2 regions of the Desulfotomaculum sp. genome follow, and region 1 is predicted to be linked to the other one. Evidence: riboswitches for the same ligand, from Rfam matches in the RefSeq annotation. Region 1 holds a riboswitch; the other holds the start of a gene.
The links. A riboswitch is a leader RNA that binds a small molecule or an ion and turns the genes downstream of it on or off. The one in region 1 is predicted to bind glycine.

Region 1 (8,954 bases):
CTTTTAATTACAGCAATACCAGCAACTGCCCTAGCCTTTTTAATCCAAAACTCCGTTCAGAGATTTACCTCTGCTACCCATACGGCTATTATTTTTATCACGGAACCGGTTTTTGCTGCAGCAACCGACTGGCTTTGGGCCGGAGAGGTATTGTCCCCCCGTCAATGGGTCGGTTGCCTTTTGATTCTGGTCGGTATGCTAATTGCTGAACTTAAGGACAGCCTAACAACAGAAGCCATCCCTAAGGAAGCAAAGGAAATGTAAGGCCCCATTAAAGGGGAGTGTGGCAAATTACTACAAAGTAGTTTGCCACACTCCCTTTTAATGTTCGATTTCAGAACGGTTATGTGTTCTTTTAGAACATTCAGATATGTTCGATTATTGTACCTTGTGTAAAATAGAACAACCATCGGCTTTGCTTTCAGCTAGATGACCTGGCATCATTCTTGCATTATTAGGTTGCTAACAAAACGCTTAAACTTTGACTGAAAGGAGTTTAACCCTATGGCTAACGTTTTTCTAGGGGGATCCCTTGATGAGATTCGAGAAGTTATGAGAGAGGGTCTTCAGCCGAAACACATGATCCGTTGTACATTGCTGGAAGCAATGATTGATGCACGCAATTCGGTTGGTTTAAACCGTCGTTTTAAACCAGTGGTTCTAGTTATAGAACTACCACAAAATTTAAAAATGCATACCCAGGATAATCAGCCCTTTTATAGTTTAAAAAATTTCCGTTCCCATATCAAACGAATTTATTCAGTAAAAATTGATTTTAAAGCGCCAAACCTAGTTAGCGTGTCAGGTACCATCTCCCCTTATGCAATTTTACCTGCAGGGAATCAAAAATTATCCTTTCATAAGGAAGCCTTACGTTAACTACTTGTGACAGCAAAGGGACAGCTCGAAACCACGCTCGAAACCACGAATGATTATAATACACATCATCCTGAGCGATAGCGAAGGATCTTATGGTCTGGCCTTAAGATCCCTCGCTACCACTCAGGATGAAAAAGCATTTTCAGTGATTTCGGACAGTTCATCTGTCTCTTTTTATTTTCTAATTCTTTTCTTCGGGGCCTACCGGACATTCCTCCGCCTGGCAGGCAGCCGCTGAACAACCTCTCGCTAAGGCTTCCTTTGCCTCCTCACAGGGTTCACAATGAATTAAGACCTGCACCCTGGGTAGTTCCCCTTCAATCTCTTCCTCTATATGATCACATAGCTGATGTACGGTACCAATGGGTAGGTGTCGTGGTACAACTAAATGAAGGTCTACATAACGGTAGGGACCAGATTTTCGGGTTCGCAAACCATGATACTCAATGTATTGATCCGAATGCTTGGCCAATACTTCTTTTATTACTTTCTCTTCCTCCGATGGTAAGCTGACATCCAACATCACACCCATGGATTCCCGAATTAAATCAAAGCCTGCCCTTACAATCATCATCCCCACAATGATCCCAACGATTGGGTCCAAGAGGGTAAACCCTGTCAGGTAGATGGCACCCAGTCCGACAAATACTCCCAGGGAGGTATAGACATCTGTTTTTAGGTGCCACCCATCCGCCACGAGGGCCGGCGAATCGGTTTCTTTGCCCACAGCCATCAGTCTTCTGGAAATAACAAAGTTAACTGCCGCAGAAATAACCATAACCGCCGCACCCCAACCCAGCGATTCGATTTCCTGTTCACCCTGCCACAGCTTTGGCACAGCCTGAACAAAAATACCCACGGCTGCTACTATTATTAAGATTGCTTCAATAATACTGGCCAAATTCTCATACTTCCCATGCCCATATTGGTGTTCAGCATCCGCTGGCTTGCCAGATTGCCGTACTGCCATAAAGGCAATTAGGGAGGCAATTAAATCCAACCCGGAGTGAATGGCTTCCGATATAACTCCAATGGAACCCATTCTAAGACCCACCAATAATTTGCCAATCGTCAATAGGGAGTTGGAGAGAATGGCGAGTCGGGCCACCTTTATTTTCTTCTGTTGGATCGCGTCCACGAAAAATCCCCCTTTTAGACTCACGGGGACGGCTCTCTAGGCTCAAAAGAACCGTCCCCGTGAGTCACGAGCTAGCAGCTGATGGCTAAGAAAGGGACTCCATCTTCTAGTTTCAAGATGAAGTCCCACAAATATTCACGATCAACCGGGCAATTGACTCTTCAAGATCGGCTTACGGGCTGCTGTTACTTCATCCAGTCTGCGCACGGGGGTCGTATAGGGTGCGTTTTTCAGGGTATCTGGGTTTTCTCTTGCTTCTTCCAATACCTTGATTAAATTGGCGGCAAACTCATCCAGCGTTTCCTTGCTTTCTGTTTCCGTAGGCTCGATCATGATGGATTCCTCTACAATGAGGGGGAAATATACCGTTGGTGGATGATAACCATAATCCAAAAGTCTCTTGGCAATATCCAGAGTTCTAATCCCCCGCTCCTTCATATCCGCCGGAGGTACAGCCACAAACTCGTGCATACAAGTCCTTGGGAAGGGAACCCGGAGTTCCTTAGAGAGCCGCTTCATGAGATAATTTGCATTGAGCACAGCATACTCCGAAGCCTCTTTTAATCCCTTACCTCCCAAGGCCTTGATATAGGTATAAGCCTTTACCACAACACCAAAATTACCAAAGAAGGCTTTCACCCGGCCAATGGATTGGGGACGTTGGTAATCAAGCAGATATTTGCCGTCCTGCTGCCTAATCACTGGTTTTGGCAGAAAGGGTTCCAAGGCTGCCTTGACGCCAACTGGCCCGGCACCTGGACCGCCGCCGCCATGGGGTGTACCAAAGGTCTTGTGCAAGTTTAGGTGCACCACATCAAAACCCATGTCACCGGGTCGAGCATAGCCCATAATGGCATTGAGGTTTGCCCCATCGTAATACAAAAGCCCGCCGGACTGGTGTACGAGGTCGGCAATTTCCTTAATGTTATCTTCAAAGAGTCCCAGGGTACTGGGGTTGGTTAGCATCAGTGCCGCCACATCCGGCCCCAGCACTTGTTTTAAAGCCTCCAGATCAACGCCGCCCCGCTGGTCAGACTTCACTTCCACCACTTGAAAACCACATAGGGTTGCCGTAGCCGGATTTGTACCATGGGCTGAGTCAGGCACAATGACCTTGGTGCGTCCTGTCTCCCCTTTGCTTTCCAGATAGGCTTTAATAAGAAGCATGCCCGCCATTTCGCCATGGGCACCAGCAGCTGGTTGGAGGGTAAAGGCATCCATGCCGGTGATCTCAGCCAAGTCCCGCTGGGTTTCAGCCATCAGCTGCAGTGCCCCCTGGCAAAGTTCTTCTGCCTGGTAAGGGTGCAACTTAGCAAAACCGCTTAGAACCGCTGCATCCTCAGCGATTTTGGGGCTATATTTCATGGTACAGGACCCCAGGGGGTAAAACCCCACATCCACACCAAAGTTTAGCCGGGAAAGCCTGACAAAGTGCCTTACCACGTCACCCTCACTGACTTCGGGCAGGGGGACTTCTTGTTCCCTGATATATTCAGATGGTAATAAGTCTTGGGGGGAAACTTCTGGTACATCATTGGCCGGAAATACAATCCCCGGGCGACCCGGTGAACTTAGTTCAAAAATTAACTTTTCCGTCATGATATTACCCCCAATCGCTGCGCCAACAATTCGATCTCTTGGCGATTCCTTTTTTCTGTTACACAAAACAACATATGTCCCGCCAGTTCCGGATAGTAAATTCCAAGGTCAAGGCCACCTAAAATATTGTCTTTAAGCAGTTCCTGGTTAATTTTTTCCGGTGACACCTTTGTTTTTAGGACAAACTCCTTAAAAACCGGTGTTGGCCAAGGCAACTGATAGCCAGGCAGTGAGGACAGTAACTTTTTAGCATAGGCTGTCTTTTGCAGGCATCGTTCAGCCACCTGTCTTAAACCCCGCCGTCCTACCAAACTTAAGTAAACGGTGGCTGCCAGGGCACACAGGGCCTGATTGGAGCAGATATTAGAGGTTGCCTTATCCCGGCGAATATGTTGTTCCCGGGCCTGGAGGGTCAGTACATAGCCCCTTTTGCCATCCACATCAACGGTTTGGCCCACAATCCGACCGGGCATTTTGCGGACTAGTTTTTCCTTGCAGGCCATAAAGCCCAGATAGGGACCCCCGTAGGACAGGGGAATACCCAAAGGTTGTCCTTCCCCTACAACGATATCGGCACCACATTGGCCAGGGGATTTGAGCAGGCCCAAGGCAATGGGGTCAGCGCAAACCACCAGCAGTGCCCCTACAGCATGGGCCTTGTCCGCCATTTGCACCAGATCCTCAATACAACCAAAAAAGTTGGGATACTGAACTAAGATGGCAGCGGTATTTTTATCCAATTTGTTATCAAGATCCGTCAATTGGGTTACGCCCTGTTCAAAGGCTATTTCCGAAATATCAATAGCTGGCCCGTGCAAGTAGGTTTTTACTACCTCACGGTATTCCGGGTGTACGGTCTTAGCCACCAGCACCCGTTCACGCCGGGTAGCTGCACAAGCCATCAAAGCCGCCTCGGCCAAAGCACTGGCCCCGTCGTACATCGATGCATTGGCGGCATCCATGCCAGTCAAGAGACAAACCATGCTCTGATATTCAAAGATACTTTGCAGCACTCCCTGACTGATTTCCGGCTGATAGGGTGTATAGGCCGTATAAAACTCTGCCCGGGACAAAACATGTTTCACGGCACTGGGGACGTAATGATCATAGGCCCCGGCCCCTAGAAAACAAATGGTTTGATCCACTCCTTGATTTTGTCCGGCTAAGGCAGCCATGTGGTGCTGCAATTCCATTTCCGTCAGTCCATCCGCCACAGCCAGTTCACGGTTTAACCGAACCTGGGGAGGAATATCCTGAAACAACTGATCCGTGTTTTCAATACCGATGGCCTGTAGCATCTGGCGAAGTTCATTATCCGTATGAGGAATGAATTTCAAAATTACCTACCTCTTTTCCCCTTTAGGCTTTTTCTACCATCGACTGATATTGCTCGGCATCCATTAGATCGTCCAACTCAGCTGGGTTGTCTAATTCAACAATAATCATCCAGCCCTTGCCATAGGGTTCCTGGTTCACCAGTTCTGGTGCATCGGCCAGTCCTTCATTGACCTCAAGTACCTTGCCACTTATCGGAGAGTATAGATCGCTGGCGGTCTTAACAGATTCCACCACACCAAAGGACTCTGCCGCCTCAACTTCTTCCCCCACCGAGGGGAGCTCAACAAATACGATATCTCCCAGTGAATCCTGGGCATAATCCGTAATCCCAATGATGGCCCGATTACCTTCAACCTTTACCCATTCATGATCTTTGGTGTACTTTAAATCAGCCTGTAAATTCATCCTTTATACCTCCCGTTTATAGAATGGTTTTTCCACAATTTTTGCCTTTAGTGGTTTGTTGCGAATCATAACAGCCAATTCACTGCCTATCGCTGCATGTTCCACCAATACATAGGCCAGGCCTAGGTTCTTGCCGATGGTTGGTGCAAAGGTACCAGAGGTAAACCAACCAATCTCCTGGTCCTCTTTTACAAGGACATAACCCTGACGGGGTATCCCCCGGTCAATCATTTCAATGCCCACTAGTTTATAAGCCGGCCCTGCCTCCTTTTGCCGCAGCAGTGCTTCTTTGCCAATAAACTCCGGCTTGTTAAATTTTACAGTCCAGCCTAGCCCCGCCATCAGAGGGGAAATAGCATCGGTTAATTCATGGCCATAAAGTGCCAAGCACGCTTCAAACCGCAGAGTATCCCTGGCCCCCAGGCCCGCAGCTGTGATGCCCTCTGGGGCTCCGGCCTCCATGATCGTATGCCATAGCATTTCTGCATGGGCTGCCGGAAAATACAACTCGAAGCCTGCTTCACCGGTGTAACCCGTACGGGAAATTAGACAATTTATTCCTTCAACAATGCCGTAAACAAAGGAAAAGGGCTTAATTTCAGCAAGCTTAACCGCAGTTAATTTTTGTAAAATCTTTTCCCCCTTTGGTCCCTGCAGGGCCAACTGGCAAGTTGCGTCTGATACATTTTTTATATCCACACCGGGGATCTGGTTATCTTTAAGCCAGTTAAAATCCTTATCTGTGTTCGAAGCATTTACCACCAACAAATACTGTTGATCTTCCAATTGGTATACCAATAAATCATCAATGGTACCACCCTGGGGATTGCACATGGGTGAATAAATGGCCTTACCTGGTTCTAGTCGTGTTAGGTCATTGGTTATTAGCTTCTGAACAAACTCCCTGGCCGCCGGACCGGAAATTTCGATTTCCCCCATGTGGGAAACATCAAATAAACCTGCGGCAGAGCGGACGGCTTGATGTTCCTTGATAATCCCCTCATACTGTACCGGCATTTGCCAGCCACCAAATTCCACCATCTTGGCACCCGCCGCAACATGCACCTGGTACAAGGGTGTCCGTTTTACTTCCTGCATATCTCCACCTCCCGTAGTATTATGTCTCTGTCCTGATATTTTTAAGAAAAATAAAAAGGACATAGCTATACCTCCTTTGCTGGTATAACTCTGTCCCTATAACCTGAGAGATGACTTCCGATGAAGCTTCCCCTTGGGTGTCCGCTAATCTAGCAGGAACTCTCCAGAGCCCAGTCCGGCCACAGTCCTTTTGCCTGAAAGTTTCGCCTGTTTTACAGCACAACAAACCGGCTTGCTCCTTCGGCGCCCCCGAGGGTCTCTCCCACAGCCATCATCCAAAATATATAAAACTTTTTTATTATTTCTTGATATTTCAAAAAGTTCCTTCTTTCTTGAGAAAAATATATTTTTTGTCGGTATTCATTTTTTACTGGTGCTTTAAAACAGAGTAGTCAAAGTATACCTATAAATAGGCGGCATAATCTATAGCTGTTAAGAAATAATACAATTAACGATAATTTTGGAGGTGCTAAATTTGGATAAAACAAAAAAATTTCTAGTATTGCCCGCAACTCTATTACTTGGAACCGCATTGCTCTTTGGTGGTTGTACTCCGGCCAAAAAGCCAATGGAACCAACCCCACCAGCTCCTACAGCACCCACAAATCCAACAAACCCAGCAAATCCTAATAACAACCAGAACCAAAATTACCCCAGGGAAGTTGCAGATCGGGTGGTTGACGAGGCAAATGGAGTGGAAGGTGTACGGGGTTCTACAGCGGTAATTGCCGGCAGTAATATTTATCTGGGCTTGGATCTAAATGCCAATTTAGAAAAAAACAGATCGGCAGAGGTAGAAAGAAGGGTGCTTGATCAAGTGAAAAATGCAGCACCTAATTACACGGTCATGGTTTCCTCTGATGCTGATACGGTGACAAGAATTAAAAATGTGGCACAGGGAATTACCCAGGGCCGGCCGGTCTCAAGCTTTACAAATGAAATAGAGGATATCGGTAACCGAATCCAACCCAAAACCAAGTAGCTATTAAGAAACTGCATCGATAGGATCATAAACGCCCGCTTTAATTTGGCTGCGGGCGTTTATGCTATCAAGTTTTCTAAGCGTTTTAGGAGGTTACTATGGACTCAGTGGTTCAACATTTAAACCATTCCATCAAGCAGAAAAAAGAAGCCAGGGAACGCAAGGAACGAACAAAACCACCCAAAAAACCTACCCCAATGGATTTGTTGAAATTGGAAATTGCCACCGAATTAGGTCTAGACCACAAGGTTAAGCAGGATGGCTGGGGCGGTTTGACCTCCGCCGAGTCAGGACGCATCGGTGGCATCATCACCCAACGGGCCAAAAAGGGTATCATTGATTTAAATGCATTAAGGGCGAAGGAGTAAAAAGAGTTACCTCAAAACGAGGTAACTCTTTTCTTACTTAGCCAGAGCCGTGGGCCATGGCCAAAAAATAATCCTTAAGCAATCCATGCAATAAAGCGGGTGGTTACTTAGCGGGTGGTATTTGTCACCACACCAGCACAGCGGGGGCAAAGGGTGGTGTGCTCGGCATGGCTGCCCACTTCTTCGTGGTACATCCAACAGCGCTCACACTTGGCACCTGTGGCTGCAACCACCTGGACGGCCAGTTCCAGTTCCTCTGCTTTCATGGCATTTGCCGGAGCCTCTGCCAATGGGTGTAGGTTTACTTTCGAGACAATGAAGAGAGTGGTTAGCTCCCCTGCCATTGGTTTGAGCAATTTCGCCACTTCCCCGGCAACATAAAGATCAACTTGGGCTTCCAGGGCATTGCCAATCGCCTTGTTCTGACGGGCCACTTCTAAGGCCTTTAATACTTCTTTGCGAATTTCATGGATTTTATCCCATTTCTTTTCCAGTTCAATGTCCATGTACTCAACATTTACTTCTGGCATATCCAATAATTGTACACTGGCCAGGCGTTCTCCCTCCACCGGCATATATTTATAAATCTCTTCGGTGGTAAAGGCCAGGATTGGTGTCAACAGCCGAACCAAAGCATCCAGTGCTTCGTAAAGAACAGTCTGAGCCGACCGACGCTCCAAGGAATCTGGAACTGCGGTATAGAGACGGTCCTTGATAATATCTAAGTAGAATGCACTGAGTTCCACCACACAATAATTGTGGATGGCGTGGTAAACAACGTGGAACTCATAGTTTTCATAGGCATTACGTACTTGCTTATTCAACTTGTGCAGTTCCATCAAGGCCACGCGATCTAACTCCGACATCTTTTCATAGGCTACCTTATCCTTGGCCGGATTAAAGTCGTAAATATTACCCAGCAGGAAGCGGGCAGTATTTCTAATCTTGCGGTAGGACTCAGTCATTTGCTTTAAAATATTCTGAGATAAGGCTAAATCCGTTCGGTAATCGGCAGAGGAAACCCACAGGCGAAGGATATCCGCACCCATCTGGCCGCAGATCTTTAAGGGGTCCACAACATTGCCCAGGGACTTGGACATTTTACGTCCCTTTTCATCCACTGTAAAACCGTGGGTTAAGACCGCTC
Region 2 (8,954 bases), on a different contig from region 1:
CTCCGGTCACTTAGACAACCTGTGTAAAATAAATAAAGGCGGCCACCAGCAAAAATCCTATGCCGATCATGAACTTAATATCCAAACTTATCCCCTCCCACAGCCTTTGCTATTATTATAACGAGGGTGTGGGTAAAATTAAATATGGTTCAAAAGGAATTGGACACCTGGACGCGAATATCTACCAAAAAGAGAGGGGGCATGTTTCGTGGATATTAGTTCCATTGCATCCTACATTGCAATTATTATTGTGGTTATCGTGATCTTTAGAATGATCGGTAAAGGTGGCTGAGGCTGCAAATAAGCTGTACCGTGTGTACAGCTATCATTTTATCCAAATTACGAAAGAGTTCGACATAGAAATGCCACCCTATGTCATTTTACAACTCCTACGAAGAAAGCGAAACAATATGAAAAAATACCCTATGTATTATTTCAATTCCATATCTTGCATTATTACATTACAGTACAGCGTTCCAAATTGACTTACTGCACAAAACATGATACCCTTCTTATACCCATAGGGGTATAAGGGGGTGAGCTTATGCGCCAGTGCATGGATACGGATAATCTTCATAGAAGATTAAATAAAATCATGGGGCAAATAAAAGCCATTGATAAAATGATAGAAGAAGATATCCCCTGCGAAGATATACTTGTTCAAATCAATGCTGCCAAAGGTGCTTTACACAAAGTTGGGCAAGTTGTACTTGAAGGACACTTAAATCACTGTGTACGAGAGGGCATTGAACACGGGGACGCTGACAAAACGATTTCCAAGTTTGCAAAAGCTGTTGAACACTTTTCACGCATGACGTAAAAAAGTGATATTCCTAAAGCAGTCGATTTTCGGCTGCTTTTTCTATTGACAAAAGCATACCTATAGGGGTATGCTTTTGTCAAATATACATATACCCCTATAGGTATAAAGGAGCGATGTTTTTGATTGCCTTTTTTAGGGATTTTTTTAGAGATGATGAAAAGCCGACTATTCTATTTCTCTGTCTTTCTTTGATGTCCTTGATTATTAGTTTCTTTAATATTGGAGAACTTCCCATTGATGCGGCATGGCTTGCTATTTTGCTCTGCGGTATCCCGATCATTAAGGGCGCGATTGTCGGACTCGTCACCGAGTTTGATATAAAGGCTGACGTATTGGTTTCGATTGCTTTAGTCGCTTCGGTTGTGATCGGTGAGGTATTTGCCGCCGGTGAAGTTGCTTTCATCATGACGATTGGTGCATTTTTGGAAGAACGGACAGTCGCGAAAGCCCGTGCCGGAATTGAAAAGTTAGTACATTTATCACCTACCACGGCAAGAGTAGTGCGAAATGGTGAAGAAAGTATGATACCTGCTGAACAGGTTGTTGTCGGTGATACTCTCCGGGTGTTAGCCGGAGAAGCAATCGCGGTAGACGGTGTTATTATAAAAGGTCAAACCTCAATTGACCAATCGGTTATGACAGGTGAAGCACTTCCAGTTGACAAGAACGAGGGCGATGAAGTTCAGAGCGGGACGGTTAACCAATTTGGAACCTTTGATATGACCGCAACAAAAGTTGGCGAAGATAGTTCCCTGCAACGTATGATACGGCTTGTTGAGTCGGCTGACGCAGGAAGGGCAAAAATAGTTGGAATGGCTGACCGTTGGGCAACCTGGATTGTTGTTATCGCTCTCGTATCGGCAGGACTTACATGGTACTTTACGGATGAAATTATCCGTGCCGTTACCATTCTTGTTGTTTTCTGCCCCTGTGCATTGGTGCTTGCCACTCCAACCGCAATCATGGCGGGTATTGGCAATGCAACAAAATATGGTATCCTCGTTAGTCGAGGGGACGCATTGGAGCGTTTAGCGAAAGTACGGTGTATTGCATTTGATAAAACTGGAACGCTTACATACGGTAAGCCGTCCGTGGTACAAGTGGAAAGCTGTTCACCTGATATGGATAACGATCGCTTGCTTGGAATGGTGGCATCCGCAGAACTACGCTCTGAACACCCTCTGGGAAAAGCGATTGTTGCTCATTATAGGCAAGTAAGCGGCACCCCTCCAAAAGAACCGGAAGCATTTCAATTATTGCCGGGACGTGGTGTTGTGGCGACAGTACAAGGGCATGAAATTTTTGCAGGGAATGAAGCACTCATTGCAGACCATGATTTAGAAATACCAAAACAGCTTGAAGAAAGGGCAAATGGCGCAAAAGCAGACGGCAGTACGGTTATTTATGTAATGGATAAAACGCGCTTAATTGGTTTAATTGCACTTTCCGATACACTTCGTCCCGATGCGGCGCAGACGATTAAAGATATTTCTGCAACAGGCACTAAAACGGTTCTTCTTACGGGTGATACATCACAAGCCGCTAATCATATTGCGAGTATCGCGGGCATTGCAGATGTGAGGTCAAACTGCTTGCCGGAAGATAAGTTAATTGCTATCCGTCAATATCAGGAAAATGGAGAACCTATTTGCATGGTAGGCGACGGGATTAACGACGCGCCGGCCCTCAAAGCTGCCCAAGTCGGCATTGCAATGGGCGGCATTGGAAGCGATATAGCCATTGAAGCTGCGGATATTGCCCTGGTCGGTGATGATATTCGGGAAATCCATCATCTTATCTTGCTTTCACGAAAGGTAATGAAAACAATTAATATCAACCTTGCAGCTTCTATGATACTCAATTTTGCTGCGATTGCATTAGCGATTACTGGCATACTTAATCCTGTGGTCGGTGCTCTCGTACATAATGTAGGTTCTGTGGCGGTTATCATCAATTCATCCTTGCTCTTAAAGTGGAGGAAATAAGAAATGAAAGATCTTTATTAGAAGAAGCGCCCTTGCCTACAGGTTGTCTTGCCGCTGGTTGGATGACAGGGTTTTCTTTCAACCCATCGCCCGGCAAACATGCCGGACGAACAACAAAAAGCTCCAGAGGTCTTCTCTGAAGCTTTTTATTGATCCCGCTCACACGATAGGCTTGGCACAAGCCAAACTTTTCTAAATAAGAATTAAGCCGGTTCCGAATGATTTTTTGTTTGTCGGGCCTTTACATGATCCATATAACGGTTAGTTTCTGAGATAATAACACCGGTTAAACCGAGTAAAGCGATTAGGTTTGGCAGAGCCATTAAGCCATTAACGATATCTGCCAAGAGCCAAATCGCCTCCAGTTTCAAAAAGGCACCGGTTGCCACTAGGCCAATAAAAATTACGCGATAAGCCTTAATACTTTTAACACCAAAGAGATACTCACAACAGCGTTCTCCATAATAATTCCAGCCCAGAATAGTGGTAAAGGCAAAGAGAACCAAACCAACCGTTAAAATCACTGGCCCAAAGCCAGGAATGGCAGCTAGGAAAGCGTCGTTGGTCATGGCAGCACCCTTGGCTTCGCCTGTCCAAACGCCAGTAACCACCAAAGACAGTCCTGTCATGGTACAAATGATAATGGTATCAATAAAGGTACCCGTCATGGATATTAGTCCCTGTTCCGCAGGCCATTTTGTTTTTGCCGCAGCCGCTGCAATGGGGGCACTACCCAAACCTGATTCATTGGAGAAAACACCCCTGGCCACACCACTTCGAATGGCCAACATAATAGAGGCACCCAGGAAGCCACCAGCCGCAGCAGTACCAGAAAAGGCACTGGTAATAATCAAATTTACAGCATCCGGTAACTTGTCAGCAAATGTAACTAAGATATAAATACAACTTAAAACGTAGAAAACAGCCATAAAGGGTACAATTTTGGTGGCAACCCGGGAAATACTTTTTAATCCACCAATGGTAACCAAAGCAACCAGCACAGTAACAACTGCCGCGGTGATGTAAACAGGAATACCTAAGGATAGTTTACAGGTATCTACAATGGCATTGACCTGGGGGAAGGTACCAATGCCAAAAAAGGCTACCAGCACACCACTGGCCGCAAACATGATGGCCAAGGGGCGATACTTACGACCCAATCCCCTTTCGATGTAATACATGGGACCACCGGAAACTTGACCATTTTTATCAATGGTACGATATTTGACCGCCAGTAAACCTTCGGCATACTTAGTGGCCATACCAAAAAAAGCAGCCATCCACATCCAAAAGATTGCCCCTGGACCACCGGTGCCTACAGCAGTGGCCACACCTACAATATTGCCAGTACCCACAGTAGCTGCCAATGCCGTACACAAGGCCCCTATGCTGCTAATATCGCCGGTGCCATCATTTTTCGCCCTAAAAATAAGTTTTAAAGCCATTGGTAAACGAGTTAACTGAATAAGCTTAAGTCTTAAAGTTAGCCAAATTCCTGTGCCTACCAACAGCAATAATAGGGGTGGGCCCCAAACAAAACTATCCACTTGATCAAGAATTTTTACATAATCCAATTTCCCCATCTCCCTTTGTGATAAAAAATAAAGAGTCAAATCCAGGATTCGACTCCAGAGAGACAGACAACGGGAAACAAAAGCAAAACAACTAAACCATTGCTTTTTCTTTCACCCTCTGTCCTTTTGCCTGAGAGATTTACAGCCAAACCCGGCTGTTTGCACCTTCGGCGCCCAATAATGGGTCTCTCCAGAGTTCTGTCTATTTACGGTTCCACTTTATCAAAGTACCTGAGAGTTTAACTCCTTCGGCGGGCATCTCTGCCACTCTCCCGCAAATATCATCCAGTTTTTTTATTCAATTGCACAGACTTATTTTAATACTTTTTTCAAGATGTGCAATATTTTAGAAAGATGTTTATATATTCTAATTATTTAATACTTTTGTCCCTTAGGAGTGGACAATTCGAATGTAGTAATATTTACTCTGAGTTATTATTAAGCGAGTAAGCCGGCAAAAAAATACCATATTCTGTTGACAAAATAAAAATCAACGCCATTTTTGGTGGCGTTGATTTTTATTTTGCTTCATCATTTACATGGAGATATCTAAAGGCAAAATCAGCAAAATATAGAAATTCTTGGAATAATTTACGCATAATTTACCCCCCTTTTCCGGTTTAAGAACTTTATCTTAATCAGATTATAGTACCTTCTAGAAAAAATGTAAATCTTCATGTACCACTGAATGAGACCATCTTTCTAAATATAAACAGATTACACCCAGTATATCTTTTAATAACTCAGATTTTTAATAAAAAAATTAATGATTTTCTATTGACTATATTTTTTTAAAATGATATAAATATTATTTTGTGATAATTATATCTTTCTCAACCAAGCATGCTGCTCAAAAATAACGAAATGTCGCCTTCAACCTTTGAAGAACTATAACCAAAGGCTATGTTCGGATGCCCTATTATAAAAATAAGTAATTTGTAGTATTAATTATAGTTATGATAGAATGATTTGGGGAGTATGAGGAAGGTTCCTCCCACGGACTGCAAATCCGCTGGCCTATCTGCGATCCAGATGGGAGTCCGGTTCGATTCCGACTTCTCCCCTCCATCCTTACCAGGGTTTACTCAATTTGGCAGAGCAAAAATCAACAGGTACGGTACAAAAAGCCATATAAACTAATATAAAAAAGGGGTAGATACAAATTGTATCTACCCCTATGTGTGCTCGAAAAGAGAACAACTTCAACTTCATACCGATTTGCCTTGGATTATATGTGAGCCTTCATCATCATGACTCAAGTAATTCTCGTAATTTTTGAAGTGTAGATAATGTATTTACCAATTCTACAGGTGACATATTCGCGTAATATTTATCAGAAACTTGTTGATAAAATGCTTCCGTTTCTTTTTTATAAAGCAACCCTTTTTCGCCTAATTCAATTGAAAATGTACGTTTATCCTCTGTATGTCGCTTTCGAATGACATAGTTTCCCTTTTCAAGTTTTGCTATCTGTTGACTGATAGCACTTTTCGTTATATCCATTTTTTCAGCTAGTTCTGTAGGTGAAGAGTGTGGATGCCTCATAATCATTGTTAACAATACATGTTGTTGGTTATTTAATTTGAAATTGGTATAGGCTCTTTCCTTTTTTTCGAATATAATCCATATGTCTTCAATCACTCGACTGATCTGTTCTGCTATATTTTTCATGTTTTTTCCCCTCACGATTTTTCCGCCAATTTTTTGGGTTTAAATACCTTTTAAATTTTGCGACCACTTCTTTTCCAACGAGTAAAGCACCACTCCAAAACATAATTTCTGCAACTATTATACTGCCTGTAATGATGCCTGCCTTGACCATCGTTGGAAGTGACATAAATGGCACAATGAGCGGAATCAGCCAAAGAATACAAGAGAGGATTAAAAGCCCCATGCCAAGTTTATAAAAAATTGATTTATTTTGCCCCTTTACGCTGGAAACCGTTTCCTTCAACATAAAACCTCCATTGGAATATAATTTAGTTAACTTAACTAAATTATATTCCAATGCTCGGGTGATTACAAGAATAATAAAATAGGGCTTCCAACAAGTAGGCAGTAAACCTGGAGTTACGTGAAGCTCGGTCTACTAGCAAAGAGAAAATATCGTTTAACAAATATAAAAAGGGCAGATACCAATTTGTATCTACCCTAAATATCTTTATGGTGGGACGTACTGGAATCGAACCAGTGACCTCTGCGATGTCAACGCAGCACTCTAGCCATCTGAGCTAACGTCCCTTAAATTTTCAAATAACCTTACGGCAATAATTAATATATACGATGATCATTGTAAAGTCAAGCATAATTTAGGGGTCAGGCTGGCCAGCCTGACCCCCAGTCTTTAATCGAAGATACGTTTATACCAGGCCAGTCGTTCAATATGCTGGTTGGCTATCAGATCCACGGTGCCAATTTCCTTATCGTTTAACACAAATACCATTTTGCCTAGCTTATCCCCCTGTTTAATCGGTGCCCTGGGTATCGGGTTTCGTGTAATTCTACTTTCTATCTTATCACTGTCCATACTGGCTACATAGGCCTCAACCCGATTGGCTGTTACCAAAGCAACCCTTGTCTCTACTCCTTCCAGTACCTGTATTTCAGATACTACCTCATCCTTTTCAATGAGAACTCTCCGCTCTACCTCATTAAAACCATATTCCAGCAGTCTAGTAGCATCATTCCAACGATTATTACTGTTAAGGATAACAACAACCAATTGTCGCCCTTCTCTGGTGGCAGAGGCTATTAAACAATTTCCTGCCCTTGGGGTTGTTCCTGTCTTTACTCCGTCAATCCCTTCAAAATCGGAATGTAACAATCGGTTGGTCGATCTTAAAGTGCGTTGTTTGGGTGGTGTTTTTTCTTCGTCCTCAGTTGTAGTTGTATCCGTGACTTTAGGCAGCCAGGTAATCGTAGCCTCCTTGGTTCGAACAAATTCGGCAAAGGTTTTATTCTTTAATGCATAACAGGTTAATGTTGCTAAATCATTGGCTGTGGTGTAATGGTTAGGATGATGAAAACCGTTTGTATTGGCAAAGCTCGTATTTTTCATGCCCAGGGCAGCAGCCTGATCATTCATCATCTTAATAAATTGATCGTGATCGCCACCAATATGCTCTCCAATGGCTACGGTTGAGTCATTTGCGGAATATAGCAGAGCCGCCTTTAATAAATCCTCCAAATATAACTTATCCCCTGTATTTAAACCAATATCTTGACCCATGGAAACACGGGCAGCCCTCTGAGGAACCGTTACAACATCCTTGAGGTTCCCTTTTTCAATGGCCACAATGGATGTCATCACCTTGGTTAAGCTTGCCGGTTCCCTTCTTTTATCCCCTTCTTTTTCAAAGTGTATTTGCCCGGTTGCCACTTCCATCAAGCAAGCAGCCGAGGCCTTAATTTGGGGCGGCTTACTTGAATCCGTTACTTCAGAGTAAGTCCTTTCGGGAAATAATAGCTGCACACTTAACAAGCATAAAATAACACTTATATATTTTTTAAAATTCACACCTCATCCTCCTCCTGCCCTATTTTGTGTCTATTGGGAATAGGTGATAACAGGAAAAAGTTACAAGATGCGGATAATTTTTAATGCTTTTCACATATTTCCCAACAAACCAAAATACTTATTAGTACAGGAGGTGTAAGTTTTGAAAGTTTTTATTTTTGATTACAGGAAGTTTAAAAAGCATGTACTTCTTTTGGGCGCCTTTATTTTTTGTGCCTGTATTTTTTCGGCGCTTCTATATCAACAACAGATATTGCCTGCCACAGCTAAGAAATATGCTATTTATAAGGTGAAAACAGACCAAAAGGTAGCCGCTCTAACCTTTGATATTAGTTGGGGAACAGAGGTTCCTGGCCCGGTTCTTGATATTTTAAAAGAGCATAATGTAAAATCTACTTTTTTCATCTCAGGACCCTGGGCTGTAAAACATCCCGAGTTTCCTAAAAGGATTGTATCCGATGGACATGAAATAGCAAGTCATGGTGAAGAACACGTCAATCTAAGTGAATATGCCAAATCGGAAGTGAAGAAAAACATTCTTACCTCTCAGGAAAAAATCAAGCAGGTTACCGGCGTCACGCCAACATTAATACGTACACCCAATGGCGATTGGAACGATATGGTGCTAACAACCGCAGAGGAACTAAATTACAAGGTGATTCAGTGGAGTGCCGATTCTCTAGATTGGAAAAAGCCTGGCGTACAGGTTATCGTAGATCGTGTATTGAAAAGGACTCAACCCGGAGCAATTATTTTGATGCATGCCAGCGATACCTGCTCGCAAACACCCGAGGCATTACCCCAGGTGTTGGAAGGTCTTAAGCAGCAGGGTTACCAATTGGTTACTGTCTCTGAGCTTTTGAAATATGGTGATGGAACCATTGATTAAATGATGTTAGGGGGCTGAAAAAGAGCCCCCTTCGCTTTTCTAACGCTAGCAAATAGTATATAATTTTAATAATATTTTTACTTTCCGGGTAACGTATCCAAAACAGCAAAAGGTGATGACATGAAAAAAACCGTCAGTCTTGATAAAAGCATCTATGAATTGGTAC

Region 2: another riboswitch for glycine. It lies ahead of AC1U9Z_RS14750 (alanine/glycine:cation symporter family protein); the one in region 1 lies ahead of gcvT (glycine cleavage system aminomethyltransferase GcvT).

Annotation. Positions count from the first base shown of each region.
Region 1 is NZ_CEVWQM010000011.1:41,828-50,781, forward strand. Features, by position in the region: gene AC1U9Z_RS08330 (DMT family transporter) at 1-264, shown strand, start outside; gene AC1U9Z_RS08335 (hypothetical protein) at 505-879, shown strand; gene AC1U9Z_RS08340 (cation diffusion facilitator family transporter) at 1,061-2,017, opposite strand; gene gcvPB (aminomethyl-transferring glycine dehydrogenase subunit GcvPB) at 2,159-3,616, opposite strand; gene gcvPA (aminomethyl-transferring glycine dehydrogenase subunit GcvPA) at 3,613-4,953, opposite strand; gene gcvH (glycine cleavage system protein GcvH) at 4,976-5,359, opposite strand; gene gcvT (glycine cleavage system aminomethyltransferase GcvT) at 5,363-6,457, opposite strand; glycine riboswitch at 6,630-6,732, opposite strand; gene AC1U9Z_RS08365 (YhcN/YlaJ family sporulation lipoprotein) at 6,924-7,439, shown strand; gene AC1U9Z_RS08370 (alpha/beta-type small acid-soluble spore protein) at 7,538-7,807, shown strand; gene ileS (isoleucine--tRNA ligase) at 7,915-8,954, opposite strand, start outside.
Region 2 is NZ_CEVWQM010000028.1:203-9,156, forward strand. Features, by position in the region: gene AC1U9Z_RS14740 (metal-sensing transcriptional repressor) at 545-820, shown strand; gene AC1U9Z_RS14745 (heavy metal translocating P-type ATPase) at 937-2,808, shown strand; gene AC1U9Z_RS14750 (alanine/glycine:cation symporter family protein) at 3,012-4,391, opposite strand; glycine riboswitch at 4,491-4,586, opposite strand; glycine riboswitch at 4,595-4,667, opposite strand; tRNA gene AC1U9Z_RS14755 (tRNA-Cys) at 5,354-5,450, shown strand; gene AC1U9Z_RS14760 (MarR family winged helix-turn-helix transcriptional regulator) at 5,631-6,053, opposite strand; gene AC1U9Z_RS14765 (transporter suffix domain-containing protein) at 6,016-6,336, opposite strand; tRNA gene AC1U9Z_RS14770 (tRNA-Val) at 6,547-6,623, opposite strand; gene AC1U9Z_RS14775 (D-alanyl-D-alanine carboxypeptidase family protein) at 6,727-7,899, opposite strand; gene pdaB (polysaccharide deacetylase family sporulation protein PdaB) at 8,042-8,788, shown strand; gene AC1U9Z_RS14785 (DUF1858 domain-containing protein) at 8,909-8,954, shown strand, end outside.